4 linked regions of the Cupriavidus metallidurans CH34 genome follow. The main gene of each other region encodes a partner of the protein of the gene in region 4 in a complex. Links are inferred from orthologs where the notes say so. Each region holds a gene or a part of one and is shown on either strand. Other genes may lie near its edges. The genes, in order: dinB, RMET_RS09145, holA and dnaN.

Region 1 (3,522 bases), 3.8 Mb from region 4 along the record:
ATCGCCACGACAAGCATCAGCAGCATCGCCAGGCCAAATCCCACCACCACCACGCGCTGCGGATATATCAGTGCCGCGCGCGGCAGCCAGCGCGGCCGCGGAAGCAGTTTGTGCCATGCCATTGGACGTCTCCGGCAAGCCCGCATCTTGCGGGTACTGCGACGACGGATTCAGGAATGATGGTACCGATATGCTGGCACAGTGTAGAGCACACGACGACGTCTGGTGCACGGGAGACGAACGTCTTGCGCCTGATTCAACCGCTGTCAGGTGCTTGCAGGCTCGGTTCGGAAATAGAGCAGGGCGATGGCCGGCAAGGCGAAGCCGATCCAGCTCGCCAGCGGCCAGCCGGCACGCGCATAGGCCCATGCGCCAACCGACGAGCCGATCGCACCGCCAACGAAGAAGATGGCCATGTAGAGCCCATTCAGGCGGCTGCGATGTTCCGCGGACAAAGAGAAGATCGCGCGCTGCCCGATCACCAGGTTGGCCGACACGGCAAAGTCGAGCACGACGGCCGCGACGGTCAAGGCCGCCAGTGACATGAGCGAACCTTCGACGCCGATGCGGCTCAGCAGGAAGGAGCCTGCGCCCAGCGCCAGTGCGATGGCAGTCATCTGGCGGCTGTGGCCACGATCGGCATAGCGGCCGGCCATCGGCGCGGCAATCGCGCCGGCCACGCCCACGAGCGCGAACACGGCGATGCCGGTCTGGGACATATGGAAAGCGGGCCCGGCCAGGTACAGCGGCGTGGTGGTCCAGAACAGGCTGAATACGCCGAACATGCTCGCCTGATACATCGCGCGCCGCCGCAGCACCGGCTGCGTGCGCAACAGGTGCCCCATCGAACCAAGCATCTCGACATAGTTCACGCCGGGCGCCGGCTGGCGCTGCGGCAGCTTGCGCGACAGCACCACGCCAAGCAGCACCATGGCCACGGCCGACGCGGCGAAGATCGTATGCCAGCCGAACAGGTCCGCCACCAGGCTCGATACCGGGCGCGCCAGCATGATGCCCATCAGCAGGCCGCTGGTCACGTTGCCGACGGCCCGGCCGCGCGCATGTTCGGGCGCGAGGTGTGCCGCGAACGGCACCAGTACCTGCACAGCCACCGAGCACAGGCCTATCGCGCAGCCAGCGATCAGGAAGACGCTCGCGTGCGTAGCCAGCGCTGCCGCGACCAATGCCACCGCACAGCCGGCGATCAGCGCCAGTACAAGCTTGCGGTTCTCGACGATATCGCCCAAGGGCACCAGCAGCAGCAGGCCCACGCAATAGCCGATCTGGATCAGCGTGACGATCAGGCCGGCGATCTCGGGAGAAAGCTCGAGCGCCCGCGCGATCGGACCAACCAGTGGCTGGGCGTAGTAGAGGTTGGCGACGATCATGCCGCACGCGGTGGCCAGGAGGGGAGTGATCCAGGCGGCAGGGGCGTCGGCGCGTTGGGCGGTGGCGGATGTCATGGCCGCCGATTCTACCGGGACATAGATAGGCCCGTATGACACAGGGGATTCAAGCCCGCTTCAACGGAAAACCGGGGAATCCGGCTCGGCATCGAAGCGCAATTCCTCCTGGACCGGCGCGGGGTCATCGCCCTGATCGGCGGCCGGGATCAGCGCGCTGACGCGTACGCCGAGCAGCCGGATGCGTCGTTCCAGCGGGATACGCTTGAGGCACTCGGTGGCGCCATGCCGGATCGTCGCGCCGTCCGCGGTGTGGGCGGTCAGCGTCAGGTCGCGCGTAACGGTGTGGAAGTCGTCGAAACGCAGCTTGATGCCGACGGTGCGCCCCACGTAGCCCTTGCGCCGCAGATCTTCGGCCACGCGCATGCAAAGCCGGGTGAATTGCTCGGACAGTACCGGACGATCGCCGCGCGGATGCAGATCACGCTCGAACGTGGTTTCGCGGCTCATCGACTTGGGTTCGGAGCTGACCACGACCTGCCGCTCGTCGCGCCCATTCGCCACTTCGGCCAGCCAGCTTGCGTAATTGCGGCCGAAATGGGCCTGCAGCAGCGCGATGTCGGCCTCCGCCAGTTGCCCCACGGTCTCGATGCCGATAGCCGCCAGCTTCTCCGCCGCCTTGGGGCCGATGCCATTGACCTTGCGGGCTGCCAGCGGCCAGATTCGTGTCGGGATATCGGCCGGCGTCAGGATCGTCAGGCCGTCTGGCTTGTCGAGTTCGGAACCGATCTTGGCCAACAGCTTGTTTGGCGCCACGCAGATCGAACAGGTCAGCCCGGTGGCGGCGTTCACGGCGGCCTTGATACGGGCCGCCACATCGCGTGCCTCACCATCAATATCAGTCAGATCGATATATATCTCGTCGATTCCCCGGTCTTCTATTTGTTCGGTGAATGATCTGACTGCAGCCTTGAACAACCCGGAGTAACGCCGGTAGGCGTCGAAGTCCGTCGGCAACAGGATCGCGTCGGGTGCCAGCTTGGCGGCCTTCATCATCCCCATGGCGGAAAACACGCCAAGCGCGCGGGCCTCGTAGGTGGACGTGGTCACGACGCCGCGTCCGGCGTAATCGCGCAGACGCGCATAACGGCGCGTGCCGTCGGGCAGGTCCTCGGGCACGGCGTTGCGACCGCCCCCGATCACGACGGCCTGGCCGCGCAGATCCGGGTAGCGCAACAGTTCGACGGACGCATAGAAGGCATCCATGTCGAGATGGGCGATGCGCCGTGCGGATGAGGACATGGACGAAGGGGAAAATCGTGTACTGTATAAACGTACAGTATAGTGCCGCGCCCGGATTTTGCGGAGGGCCTGTCAGCTGGCTCTCCCGCAAATTATTTACTTAATAGATTGATCTTTATGTGCTTTCGCTGACTTCATTCTTAACGCTAATAATTTTCCGCTGCAGCAGTTTGCTGACAAGCAGGCCTTCAGCAGCGTAGATAGCCAGAGATACCCAGATCAGCGCATAGCCAATCTGCTTTTGCGGCGGAAACGGCTCGTGGTACAGCCAGATGCCGAGCGCCAGTTGCAGTGTCGGGCCGGCGTACTGCAGCAGCCCGAGCAGCGACAGCGGAATGCGCCGTGCGCCTGCCGCGAAGAACAGCAGCGGCACGGCGGTAATCGGACCCGCCATCACCAGCAGCACCTGCGTACCCGGTGCTGCGGCGCGCGTGGTGTCCTGACCCGTCAGAAACAGAAAGGCGAGCGCGGCGGCGGCAAACGGAAACAGCAGTAGTGTTTCCAGTGACAACCCTTCCAGCGCCCCCAGGGCACCGGTCTTGCGCAACAGTCCATAGCCGCCGAACGATGCCGCCAAACCGAGCGCGATCCACGGCAACTGCCCAGCCGTCACCGTGAGCCAGATCACCCCGGCCGCGGCAATCGCGATCGATAGCCATTGCACGGGGCGCAGCCGCTCGTGCAGCAGCAACACGCCAAGCAGCACGCTGAACAGGGGATTGATGAAGTAGCCCAGGCTGGCGTCGACCACCCGATCGGCGGAAACGGCCCAGATATAAAGGAACCAGTTGCAGCAGAGCAGGGCCGCGCTGGCTCC
Region 2 (3,462 bases), 2.0 Mb from region 4 along the record:
AAATTATCTGTAGTTTGTTCTGCGATCGTCTCCACGGGAACATCGCGCAGCTTGGCGATGAACTCGCCCACGTGACGCACCCAGGCCGGCTCGTTCGTCTTGCCGCGGTACGGCACCGGGGCAAGATAAGGCGAATCGGTTTCGATCAGCATGCGGTCGAGCGGTACCTTCTTCGCGGTTTCTTGCAGGTCAGCCGCGCTCTTGAACGTGACGATACCCGAGAACGAAATATGGAAGCCTTCGTCCAGCGCCTGCCGGGCGATGTCCCAGGTCTCCGTGAAGCAGTGCATGACGCCGCCAACCTCACCTGCGTTTTCCTCGCGCATCAGCCGCAGCGTGTCGTCCGCCGAGGATCGCGTATGGATGATCAGCGGCTTGCCAGTCTGGCGGGCCGCGCGGATATGGGTGCGGAACCGCTCACGCTGCCACTCCATCTCCGCGATGCTGCGACCATTGAGACGGTAGTAGTCCAGCCCGGTCTCGCCGGTACCAACCACTCGCGGATGCGCCGACAGCGTGACCAGCCGCTCGAGTGTCGGTTCTTCGGCGCCTTCCTCGTAGTCAGGATGCACGCCGACTGAGGCATACAGGTTCGGATGCTGTTCGGCCAGCGCCAGCACGCGCGGAAAGTCCTCGAGCGTCACCGAGATGCAGAGGGCGTGCGACACCTGATTGGTCCGCATGTTCTCGAGCAACTGCGGCAGCCTTTCGGCCAGCTCGGGAAAATCGATATGGCAGTGGGAATCAACAAACATGGGGATATCTCAATCGAGCCGACGTCGGGCGATCATCAGGTCTCGCTCGACGCCACGGTCACCGGCCCGGCATCGAACGACGATACCCGCGGCAAAACCAAAAACATTCATAAATTACAACAAGTTGCGACTAATATTTCGCGCAAGACAGCAACTCCAGATGGACTACAGGGTCTGGGTCGGTCGCCCGGATTCAATCGTCTTGCCAAGAATCTCTTCCACCGCGCGCTTCAGCGAACGGCCAATATCGTCGTCCGGGAGATGCACCCCCACGCCGGGCGTCTTCATCGGCGTGCCGACCGGCGTGATCCACGCGACAGTACCTTGCACCTGATACTTCTGCGGGCGATCCAGCAGCGACAGCACCAGGAATACCTGCTCCCCAAGCCTGAACGGCCGGTTCGAAGGCACGAAGATCCCGCCGCGCGCCAGGAACGGCATATAGGCCGCATACAGCCCTGCCTGGTCCTTGATCGACAGTGACAACACGTTCGGGCGGCCGGTCGTCGCAGGATTGGGAATCGTGGCGGGACCGACCGCTGGTCGTGTCGGCGCCGCTATGGCTGGTGTGTTCATCTTGACCCCTTGTTGCAGCGTTGCCCGCTTTGTGCGGGCTATTTGAAAGTCGCTTTGTTCGACTTGTACCACGTGTGCGGCACGATTCCTACCGCGAGACGCACGCTAACGGAACAATTGTCGGTAATCGAGCAACACCGACTCCATCACGAGGCGCGCCGCCAACGGATGGTTCTCATTGCGGCGATGTCCGACCAGCCGCGCGGCGAACGCCTGCAGCCGATGCGCGTCGGTTGCGCTGGCGCAGCGGGCCAGTGCCGTCTGCTCCTTCGGGAAGTAACGTGCGGCACCCGTACCCAGGCAGAGCGCCAGCAGATCGTACGTCCAGCGTTGCAGGGTGCCGAGCACGGCGGGAACCGGCAGCTTCTGCAATTGCTCCGCGGCGGCCAGGGCATCCAGCGCAGCCGCGCTACCGAGCTGGCCGACCAGCCAGCGCTGCAAGGGCTGTTCCTCGGCCTCGGCCGCGTGCAGCGCCGTCAGTGGCGCCCCCCCAGCCAGCGCCAGTTGCGCCTCCACATCGGCCACCCCCTGTCCGCGCAGCCAATCGAGCGCATCCGCGCTGGTCGGCCGCGTCATCGAGAATTGGCGGCAGCGGGACAGGATCGTCGGTAACACACGGTCGATACGATCCGTGACCAGCAGGAACACCGTGGACGGCGGCGGCTCCTCGAGCGTCTTGAGCAGCGCGTTGGCGCCTTCAGTCTGCAGCGCGTCGAGCGGATAGACCACCACCACGCGCAAACCCGCGCGGTGCGTGCCAACACCCACCGCTTCGATCAGCGCCCGCACCTGCTCCATGCGGATGATCTTGCTCGGCGCCTTCTTCTTGCTGCCGCTCTCGCCGTCGCCTTCGGCCTCTCCAGCGCCGGCTTCCAGTGCCTCGGGCCGAACCACCGTGAAATCGGGATGGTTGCCCTGACCAAACCAGTGGCAGGCGCTGCAGGTATTGCAGGGCTGGCCATCGGGCAGCGCGCTTTCGCAAAGCAGGCCCTGCGCGAAGTGCAACGCCAGATCGCGCTTGCCGATGCCTTGCTGGCCGTGAAGCAGCAGCGCGTGCGGCAGCCGGTCGCGTAGCGCGGTCAGCCGATGCCAGTCATCTCGTTGCCAGGGATAAAGCATTCAGGTTCAATCAGTTAGCGCAGCCATCTCATGTATTGTCGGAGTCAATGACATCGACATCACCACATGGATATAGCCATTAAAAATCAAAGCGTTGCAATAATTTCTTCAAGCGCCACACGAATCTCGTCGATCGAGCGCGTTGCGTCGATGACCCGAAAGCGCTGTGGCGCTTCCGCCGCACGGCGCAGATACTCAGTGCGGGTGCGTTCGAAGAAGGCGCGGGACTCGGCCTCAAACTTGTCGGGCTCACGGGCCCCGGCCAGACGTGCGCTCGCGGTTTCCAGCGGAACGTCAAACAGCAGCGTCAGGTCGGGCTGAAGACCGCTCTGCACCCACTGCTCGAGCGTGGCCAGCCGATCGAGCGCCAGCCCGCGGCCACCGCCCTGATAGGCAAACGTGGCATCGGTGAAACGATCCGAGATGACCCAGTCGCCGCGCGCCAGCGCGGGCTCGATGACTTCGGCGATGTGCTCGCGGCGCGCCGCGAACATCAGCAGCGCCTCGGTTTCAAGATGCATCTTCCGGTGCAGCAGCAACTGGCGCAGGTCTTCGCCCAGCGGCGTGCCGCCCGGCTCCCGGGTAGTGACGACATTTGCGCGCGCGCGCAGGCGCTCGGCCACCCACTCGATATGGGTGCTCTTGCCCGCGCCATCGATGCCCTCGAAGGTGATGAATTTTCCGCGCATGACCTTATGGTTTGCCGCGCTGGTACTTGTCGACCGCGCGATTGTGTTCGGGTAGTGAATTGGAGAAATGGCTGCTGCCGTCGCCGCGTGCCACGAAATACAAGGCGTCCGATGGCGCCGGCGTCGTGGCTGCGGCCAGCGACGCCAGACTCGGCAAGGCAATCGGCGTCGGCGGCAGGCCCGTACGGGTGTACGTATTGTACGGGGTGTCCGTCAGCAAATCCCTCTTGCGCAGGTTGCCGTCGAATTGCTCACCCAGGCCGTAGATCACGGTCGGATCGGTCTGCAGCATCATGTTCTTGCGCAGACGGTTGACGAACACG
Region 3 (3,461 bases), 3.2 Mb from region 4 along the record:
GCGATGGCGGCGTCCAGTCCGTCCACCGTGCGGATCGCCAGCACCGGCGCCAGGTACTCGAGACGCCAGTCCTCCTCGGTGGCGTCGACCAGGCCCGAGAAGCCGGCGGCTTCCAGCGTGGCGCGCGTTGCCGGGCAGACGCGCAACTCGACACCTTTTTCCTGGTAGATACGGCACAGCGGCGGCAGCGCCTTCGCAGCTATCTCGCGCGACACGAGCAGCGTTTCCATCGTGTTGCACGGTGCGTAGCGCTGCGTCTTGGCGTTGTCGCACACGCGCACGGCCTTTTCCAGGTCGGCGTCGTCATCGATATAGACGTGGCAGATGCCGTCCAGGTGCTTGATCATCGGCACGCGCGCCTCTTCCATCAAGCGGGCGATCAGGCTCTTGCCGCCGCGCGGCACGATCACGTCGACATACTCGGTCATCGTGATCAGGCGACCAACCGCGGCGCGATCCGTGGTTTCGATCACCTGCACGGCTTCGGAGGGCAGCCCCGCCGCGGCCAGTCCCTCGGCCACGAGCGCGGCCAGGGCGGTATTCGATTCGATCGCCTCGGAGCCGCCACGCAAAATCGTAGAGTTGCCCGACTTCAGGCACAGCGCCGCCGCATCGATGGTCACGTTCGGACGCGATTCATAGATGATGCCGATCACGCCGAGCGGCACGCGCATCTGGCCCACCTGAATGCCGGTGGGACGGAACTTCATGTTCGAGATTTCGCCGATCGGGTCCGCCAGCGCGGCTATCTGCTCGAGGCCGGCTGCCATCGTGGCGATCGCCTTGTCCGACAGTGTCAGGCGATCAATGAAGGCGGCGTCCTGGCCGTTGGTGCGGGCGCGTTCGACGTCGCGGGCGTTGACGGCCTTGAGCTTGTCCGCATCGCGGCGGATGGCCGCGGCAATCGTCAGCAGCGCACGGTTCTTGTCGGCCGTGGAAGCGCGCGCCATGGCGCGCGATGCCGCGCGGGCCTGCTGGCCAACGCGGGTCATGTAAGCGTGGAGATCGAACTCGGTCATGATGGTGTCCGGGCCTGTGCCCGGTCTGCTATGAGTGCCGCGATGTCGATGCGCCGGCGCGGCTGCCGGCGATTGTTCTGGTTCGGTGGTCCGGTCACCTGTCCGGACCCCGGGGGCCCGGAGGCCTCATGCGGGTCTGGCGATCATCAGCGCAAGCTGCATCAGGCCGTCCCATGGCTCGGCTGGTAACGCACCGGCCGCTCCGCCAGCGCCTGGCAGGTCGGACAGGCCCTTGACCTGCCGGTCCAGCCGCGCGGCCATGGCAAGCGCGGCTTCCAGTTGCGGCATCGACAGCCGTTGCGCGGCCTGTGGTACGAGCCGCTCGCGCGGGCCCCAGACGCGCAGTTCGCGCATCAGCACGCCCGCCGGCTTGCCGCCCGCCAAGCCTTGCCGGACCTTGGATAATACGCGAATTTCCTCGGTCAGCGCCCACAGCACCAGCACCGTAGCCTCGCCCTCGCCACGCAGCCCTTCGAGCATACGCACCAGGCGCGGCACGTCGCCGCCGAGCATGGCTTCGGACAGTTTGAACACGTCGTAGCGGGCCACGTTCAGCACCGCGTCCTGAACCTGGTCGAAGGTCAGCGCGCCGGGCGGATAAAGCAGGCCGAGCTTCTGGATTTCCTGATGCGCGGCCAGCAGGTTGCCCTCGACCTTTTCGGCGATGAACTGCAGCGCGCGCCGCCCTGGCTCGCCCGGCTCCACCCGCTGCTGCTGCAGGCCGAGTCGTTCGCCCACCCAGGCGGGCAGCCGCGTGCGGTCCACGGCATCGACCTTGATCGACACCCCCGCCGACTCCAATGCCTGGAACCAGGCCGATTTCGTCGTGGCGAAATCCAGGCGCGGCAGTGTGACCAGCATCACCACATCCGGCGACGGCTGGGCGGCCACGGCGCGCAACGCCTCGCCGCCGTCCTTGCCCGGCTTGCCCGATGGAATACGCAACTCGACGATCTTGCGGTCGCCGAACAGCGACATCGACTGCTGGGCCTCGATGACCTGCCCCCACTGGAAGCCACGTTCGGCCACCAGCACGTCGCGTTCGGAGAAACCGGCCTCTCGCGCAGCGCGGCGCAGGCGATCTACCGCCTCCAGCACCAGCAGGTGCTCGTCGCCGTGAACGACGTAAAGCGGCGCCAGGCCCTTGGCCTGCGCCTGCCTCAGATGTGCCTCGAGTCCGTCGAGCTTGAGCTGCATTGTCGCCCTATGTTTCCTGTGTCGGCCTGAGTCGCGCCGATACCCGGCGCGTCAGATCGTCTTGACCGAGGCCAGCCGGCGCATGAGCTGATTCACAACATCGCGCTGCATGTCGCGATAGAGCTGCTGCTCTTCGTAATCCTTGGCCAGCGTGTTGGCTTCGTTGTACGTCAGGTCGCGCGTCAGCAGCAGCGTCGACGGTGGGATCAGCTCCTTGCCACTGGCATCGCGCAGGCGGAAGGTAAAGCGGTAGGTCAGACGGTATTCCCGCACCACACCCTCGGTGGTAATCGAGAGGATCGACTTGGCCCGCGTATCGGCCAGCACGTCGAGCAGTGCGTCCGCTTCCTTCGGGTCGGTAACGATCTGCGTGTCCGAGCCATTGCGGATGTTGCGGCGCAAATCCGCACCCATCAGCGAATTCGCGGGAATGCCGATGTAGAGCCGCTTGAACGCAAAATCGGCGTTACCGCGCATATGGAAGCCGCAGCCACCCAGCAATGCCGCCGCCGCTGCCGCGGCGCCGATGGCGAAGAAACCGCGGCGTCCCATGTTCGGTCGATCCATTCGTTATCCCTGTCTGCTGATTCCAGTCCGCGTGCTTCAGAGCACGACGTTGACGAGACGGCCCGGCACCACCACGATCTTCTTCGGTGCGGCACCGGCGGCGAACTTGGCCACGATCTCGCTGGCGGCCGCGGTGGCCTCGATCGCGGCGCGGTCAGCATCGGCCGGCACCGTCAGGCTGCCACGCACCTTGCCGTTGACCTGCAGCACCAGTTCGATCTCGCTGCGCACCAGCGCGGCTTCGTCGACTTGCGGCCATGCGGCGTCGAGAATGTCGACCGTCTCAGCGGCGTAGCCGAGTTCCTGCCACAGCCCGTGGGCGATGTGCGGCACCACCGGGTACAGCACGCGCAGCAGCACGCTGAAGCCTTCACGGCGCCCGGCCGGCGAAGCGGTCTTCGCATCTTCCAGCGCGTTCAGCATCTTCATCGTGGCGGACACCACGGTGTTGTACTGGATGCGCTCGTAATCGTAGTTGGCCTGCTTGAGCACGGTGTGGATCTCGCGGCGCAGCGCGGCGTCATCGGCCGTCGGCGCGGTGCCGGCGCCATCGCGGATCGCCTGGGCGTTCGCGTAGCCGTAGTTCCACACACGGCGCAGGAAGCGCGACGCGCCCTCCACGCCCGAACCGCTCCATTCGAGTTGCTGCTCTGGCGGCGCGGCGAACATCACGAACAG
Region 4 (3,452 bases):
GGGCCTTGCGCGCGGCTTCGCGGGCGCGGGCCGCATCGACGATCTTGCCGCAGATGATCTTGGCGTCGTTCGGCGTTTCCAGCAGGAAGTCGGTCAGCGCCTTGCCGACGAGCTCTTCCACAGGCAGGCGCACTTCGGAGGAAACGAGCTTGTCCTTGGTCTGCGAGCTGAACTTCGGCTCGGGTACCTTCACGGACAGCACGCAGGCCAGGCCTTCGCGCATGTCGTCGCCGGAGGTTTCGACCTTCGCCTTCTTGGCGACCTCGTTTTCTTCGATGTACTTGTTGATGACACGGGTCATCGCCGCGCGCAAGCCGGTCAGGTGGGTACCGCCGTCACGCTGCGGAATGTTGTTCGTGAAGCAGAGCACCTGCTCGTTGTAGCCATCGTTCCACTGCATGGCCACTTCCACGCTGATGCCATCCTTCTCGGCGTTCGCGTAGAAAATGTTCGGGTGCAGCGTGGTCTTCGAGCGGTTGATGTACTCGACGAAACCCTTCACGCCACCGGAGAACGCGAAGTCCTCTTCCTTGCCCGTGCGCTGGTCCACCAGCTTGATATGCACGCCGTTGTTCAGGAACGAGAGTTCGCGGATGCGCTTGGACAGCACTTCGTAGTGGAACTCGACGTTCGTGAAGATTTCCTCGTCGGCCAGGAAGTGCACTTCGGTGCCGCGCTTGTCGGTCGCACCGATGACCTTCATCGGCGACACTTCAACGGGCTGGCCGTCCGGGCCGGTCACCGTCTCGATAACGCGGTTCTGTACTTCACCCTTCGCGAACTCGATCAGGTTGACCTGGCCATCGCGGCGCACGGTCAGGCGCAGCCACTTCGACAGCGCGTTCACGCAGGACACGCCCACGCCATGCAGGCCGCCCGAAACCTTGTAGCTGTTCTGGTTGAACTTGCCGCCGGCGTGCAGTTCGGTCATGGCGATTTCCGCCGCGCTGCGCTTCGGCTCGTGCTTGTCGTCGAACTTCACGGCCGGCGGAATGCCGCGGCCGTTGTCGACGATCGAGATCGAGTTGTCGCTGTGGATCGTGACCTGGATCTCGGTGCAATAACCGGCCAGGGCTTCGTCGATCGAGTTGTCGAGTACCTCGAACACGAGGTGGTGCAAGCCGGTGCCGTCGGACGTATCGCCGATGTACATGCCGGGACGCTTGCGTACCGCCTCCAGGCCTTCCAGGATCTGGATCGAAGAGGCGCCGTAAGAGTTTTCCTGCTGCGGTTTCTGCTGATCGGTCATGTCTTTCTACTCACGATACTGACGGCAAAAAGCGGAAAACCGAACCTGCGCCAAAAATGCGGCGGGTGCGGTAGATCCGCGTTTCGCGGGTTACTTAAAAACGGCAAAAGGGGCGGATCGGTTCGATCCGGCCCCTGCTGCGGTGTGTGCCCGATTGTGGTCTGGATGGCGTCTGATGGTGGCCATCAAATGCGCATCGGCATGACGACATACTTGAAGTTGTCGTCTTCCGGCACCGTAATCAGCGCGCTCGAATTGGAGTCGCCGAGGCTGACCTGCACCTGCTCGCTCTTCAGGTTGGCGAGCACATCGAGCAGATAGGTCACGTTAAAGCCGATATCGAGCGCATCGCCCGAATAATCGAGTTCCAGCTCTTCCTGCGCCTCTTCCTGATCGGCGTTGGTGGAGCTGATCTTCAGCACGTGCGTATCGAGAATGCAACGCACGCCCTTGAACTTGTCGGTAGTCAGAATCGCCGTGCGTTGCAGCGCCTGTTGCAGTTGCACGCGGTCGATCGCAAACGCGTTCTTGTAGCCCTTCGGGATCACGCGCTGGAAGTCCGGGAACTTGCCTTCCACCAGCTTGCTGATCAGTTCGATATTGGCGAAGGTGAACTTGACCTGATTGGCGGCCAGTTGCACCTGCACGGGATCATCGGTGTCTTCCAGCAGGCGTTGCAGTTCCAGGATGGTCTTGCGCGGGATGATCACTTCCTGGCGCGAACCGACGCCGGTCGCTTCATTCTCGAGCTCCACGCCGCAGTACGCCAGGCGGTGACCGTCGGTCGCCACGGCCATGACCTTCTTGCCATCGACCACCAGCAGCATCCCGTTCAGGTAGTAACGGATGTCCTGCTGCGCCATGGCGAAGTGGACCATCGCCAGCAGATGCTTGAACGTCTTCTGCGGCAGGCTCACGCTGGCGTTGAATTCGGCGGCTTCGGCAACGGTCGGGAATTCTTCCGCGGCCAGCGTCTGCAGCGCAAACCTGCTCTTGCCCGACTGCACGGTCATGCGCTTGTCGTTCAGCGACAGCGCCACGTCGCCGTCAGGCATCGCGCGCAGGATGTCCAGCAGCTTGCGCGCGGCCACGGTGGTCGCCACGCTGTCGCTACCGACACCGCATTCGGCATGGGTCGTGATCTGGATCTCGATGTCGGTCGAGAGGAAGGATACGTTCGAGCCGGACTTGCGAATCAGCAGGTTGGCCAGGATCGGGAGGGTGTGGCGGCGCTCCACGATGCCGCTCACGATTTGCAGCGGACGCAGCAGATTGTCTCGCGAGGTTTTGACCAATTGCATTGAATTTATCCTTCGTCGTTTGTCGATAGCGACCGCAGGGTTTCGCACAACTCCAAATTCACTTAGGAATCAAGGAGTTAATGTCGCATTGTACCAAGGATAAGCCGCTGCGGTGAAGCGGGGCGAACCCGGCACGGCGTCCGATTGTGCACAAAATGCCACATTCCGCCGCCAACCTCTGCCAATCCGTCCCGACTCACCGCAAAGCCTTATCTGAGGCCAGATTCCCGCGATCCAACAGTTTACCGGCGCCCGCTTGCCGTCGGACGCGCACCCAGTAGTATGCCAGCCCGGCAAGGCTGGCTCTCGAAATCGTCGATGAGCCGCTTTCGGCAGGCTGCGGCGCCGCATTCGGCGCACGCAACCTGCACGTGTGTCAGCCCTTGAGCGTCTGTTCCAGCACGTGCAACTCGTGATTGAGCTGCGCGTCCTTGCTACGCTCTTCGGCAATCTTGCGCACGGCGTGAAGCACCGTGGTGTGATCGCGCCCGCCGAACAACTCGCCGATCTCCGGCAGACTCTTCTGCGTCAGTTCCTTCGCCAGATACATCGCGATCTGGCGCGGCCGCGCGATATTGGCGGGCCGCTTCTTGGAATACATGTCCGCGACCTTGATGTTGTAGAAATCTGCGCAGGTCTTCTGGATGTTCTCCACGGAGATCTGGCGATTCTGCACGGTCAGCAGGTCCTTCAGCGCTTCACGCGTGACATCGATCGTGATGTCCTTGCCATGGAAGTTCGAGAACGCCAGGATCTTGCGCAGCGCGCCTTCCAGCTCGCGCACGTTCGACCGCAGGTGCTTGGCCACGAAGAAGGCCACTTCCTCGGGCACGCTCACGTTCTCGGCGGCGGCCTTCTTCATCAGAATGGCGACGCGCATCTCCAGCTCGGGCGGCTCGATC

Evidence for each region.
Region 1: the proteins of dnaN (region 4) and dinB are in contact, whole or in part, in a solved structure (PDB 1OK7), measured with the Escherichia coli proteins. The link is inferred for Cupriavidus metallidurans CH34 from one-to-one orthologs.
Region 2: the proteins of dnaN (region 4) and RMET_RS09145 are in contact, whole or in part, in a cryo-EM structure (PDB 8GIZ), measured with the Escherichia coli proteins. The link is inferred for Cupriavidus metallidurans CH34 from one-to-one orthologs.
Region 3: the proteins of dnaN (region 4) and holA are in contact, whole or in part, in a cryo-EM structure (PDB 8GIZ), measured with the Escherichia coli proteins. The link is inferred for Cupriavidus metallidurans CH34 from one-to-one orthologs.

Annotation. Positions count from the first base shown.
Region 1 is NC_007973.1:3,842,544-3,846,065, reverse strand. The notes cover bases 615-3,522. They hold dinB (DNA polymerase IV), read right to left. Parts: upstream 2,706-3,522; coding sequence 1,524-2,705; downstream 615-1,523. Other genes in these bases: rarD (EamA family transporter RarD), read right to left, coding at 2,821-3,522; RMET_RS17810 (MFS transporter), read right to left, coding at 615-1,463. Also shown: RMET_RS17815 (cellulose biosynthesis regulator YedQ), read right to left, coding at 1-122; more of RMET_RS17810, read right to left, coding at 267-614. UniProt on the Escherichia coli protein: Poorly processive, error-prone DNA polymerase involved in translesion repair and untargeted mutagenesis. Copies undamaged DNA at stalled replication forks, which arise in vivo from mismatched or misaligned primer ends.
Region 2 is NC_007973.1:1,981,406-1,984,867, forward strand. What follows is about bases 444-3,291. They hold RMET_RS09145 (DNA polymerase III subunit delta'), read right to left. Parts: upstream 2,451-3,291; coding sequence 1,437-2,450; downstream 444-1,436. Other genes in these bases: RMET_RS09135 (TatD family hydrolase), read right to left, coding at 444-755; RMET_RS09140 (PilZ domain-containing protein), read right to left, coding at 921-1,331; tmk (dTMP kinase), read right to left, coding at 2,537-3,139; mltG (endolytic transglycosylase MltG), read right to left, coding at 3,144-3,291. Also shown: more of RMET_RS09135, read right to left, coding at 1-443; more of mltG, read right to left, coding at 3,292-3,462. UniProt on the Escherichia coli protein: Part of the beta sliding clamp loading complex, which hydrolyzes ATP to load the beta clamp onto primed DNA to form the DNA replication pre-initiation complex.
Region 3 is NC_007973.1:3,227,942-3,231,402, forward strand. The notes cover bases 182-3,028. They hold holA (DNA polymerase III subunit delta), read right to left. Parts: upstream 2,217-3,028; coding sequence 1,146-2,216; downstream 182-1,145. Other genes in these bases: RMET_RS14890 (glutamate-5-semialdehyde dehydrogenase), read right to left, coding at 182-1,019; RMET_RS14900 (LPS-assembly lipoprotein LptE), read right to left, coding at 2,268-2,783; leuS (leucine--tRNA ligase), read right to left, coding at 2,820-3,028. Outside these bases: more of RMET_RS14890, read right to left, coding at 1-181; more of leuS, read right to left, coding at 3,029-3,461. UniProt on the Escherichia coli protein: Part of the beta sliding clamp loading complex, which hydrolyzes ATP to load the beta clamp onto primed DNA to form the DNA replication pre-initiation complex.
Region 4 is NC_007973.1:1,318-4,769, reverse strand. What follows is about bases 493-3,330. They hold dnaN (DNA polymerase III subunit beta), read right to left. Parts: upstream 2,551-3,330; coding sequence 1,435-2,550; downstream 493-1,434. Other genes in these bases: dnaA (chromosomal replication initiator protein DnaA), read right to left, coding at 2,927-3,330; gyrB (DNA topoisomerase (ATP-hydrolyzing) subunit B), read right to left, coding at 493-1,249. Also shown: more of gyrB, read right to left, coding at 1-492; more of dnaA, read right to left, coding at 3,331-3,452. UniProt on the Escherichia coli protein: Confers DNA tethering and processivity to DNA polymerases and other proteins. Acts as a clamp, forming a ring around DNA (a reaction catalyzed by the clamp-loading complex) which diffuses in an ATP-independent manner freely and bidirectionally along dsDNA.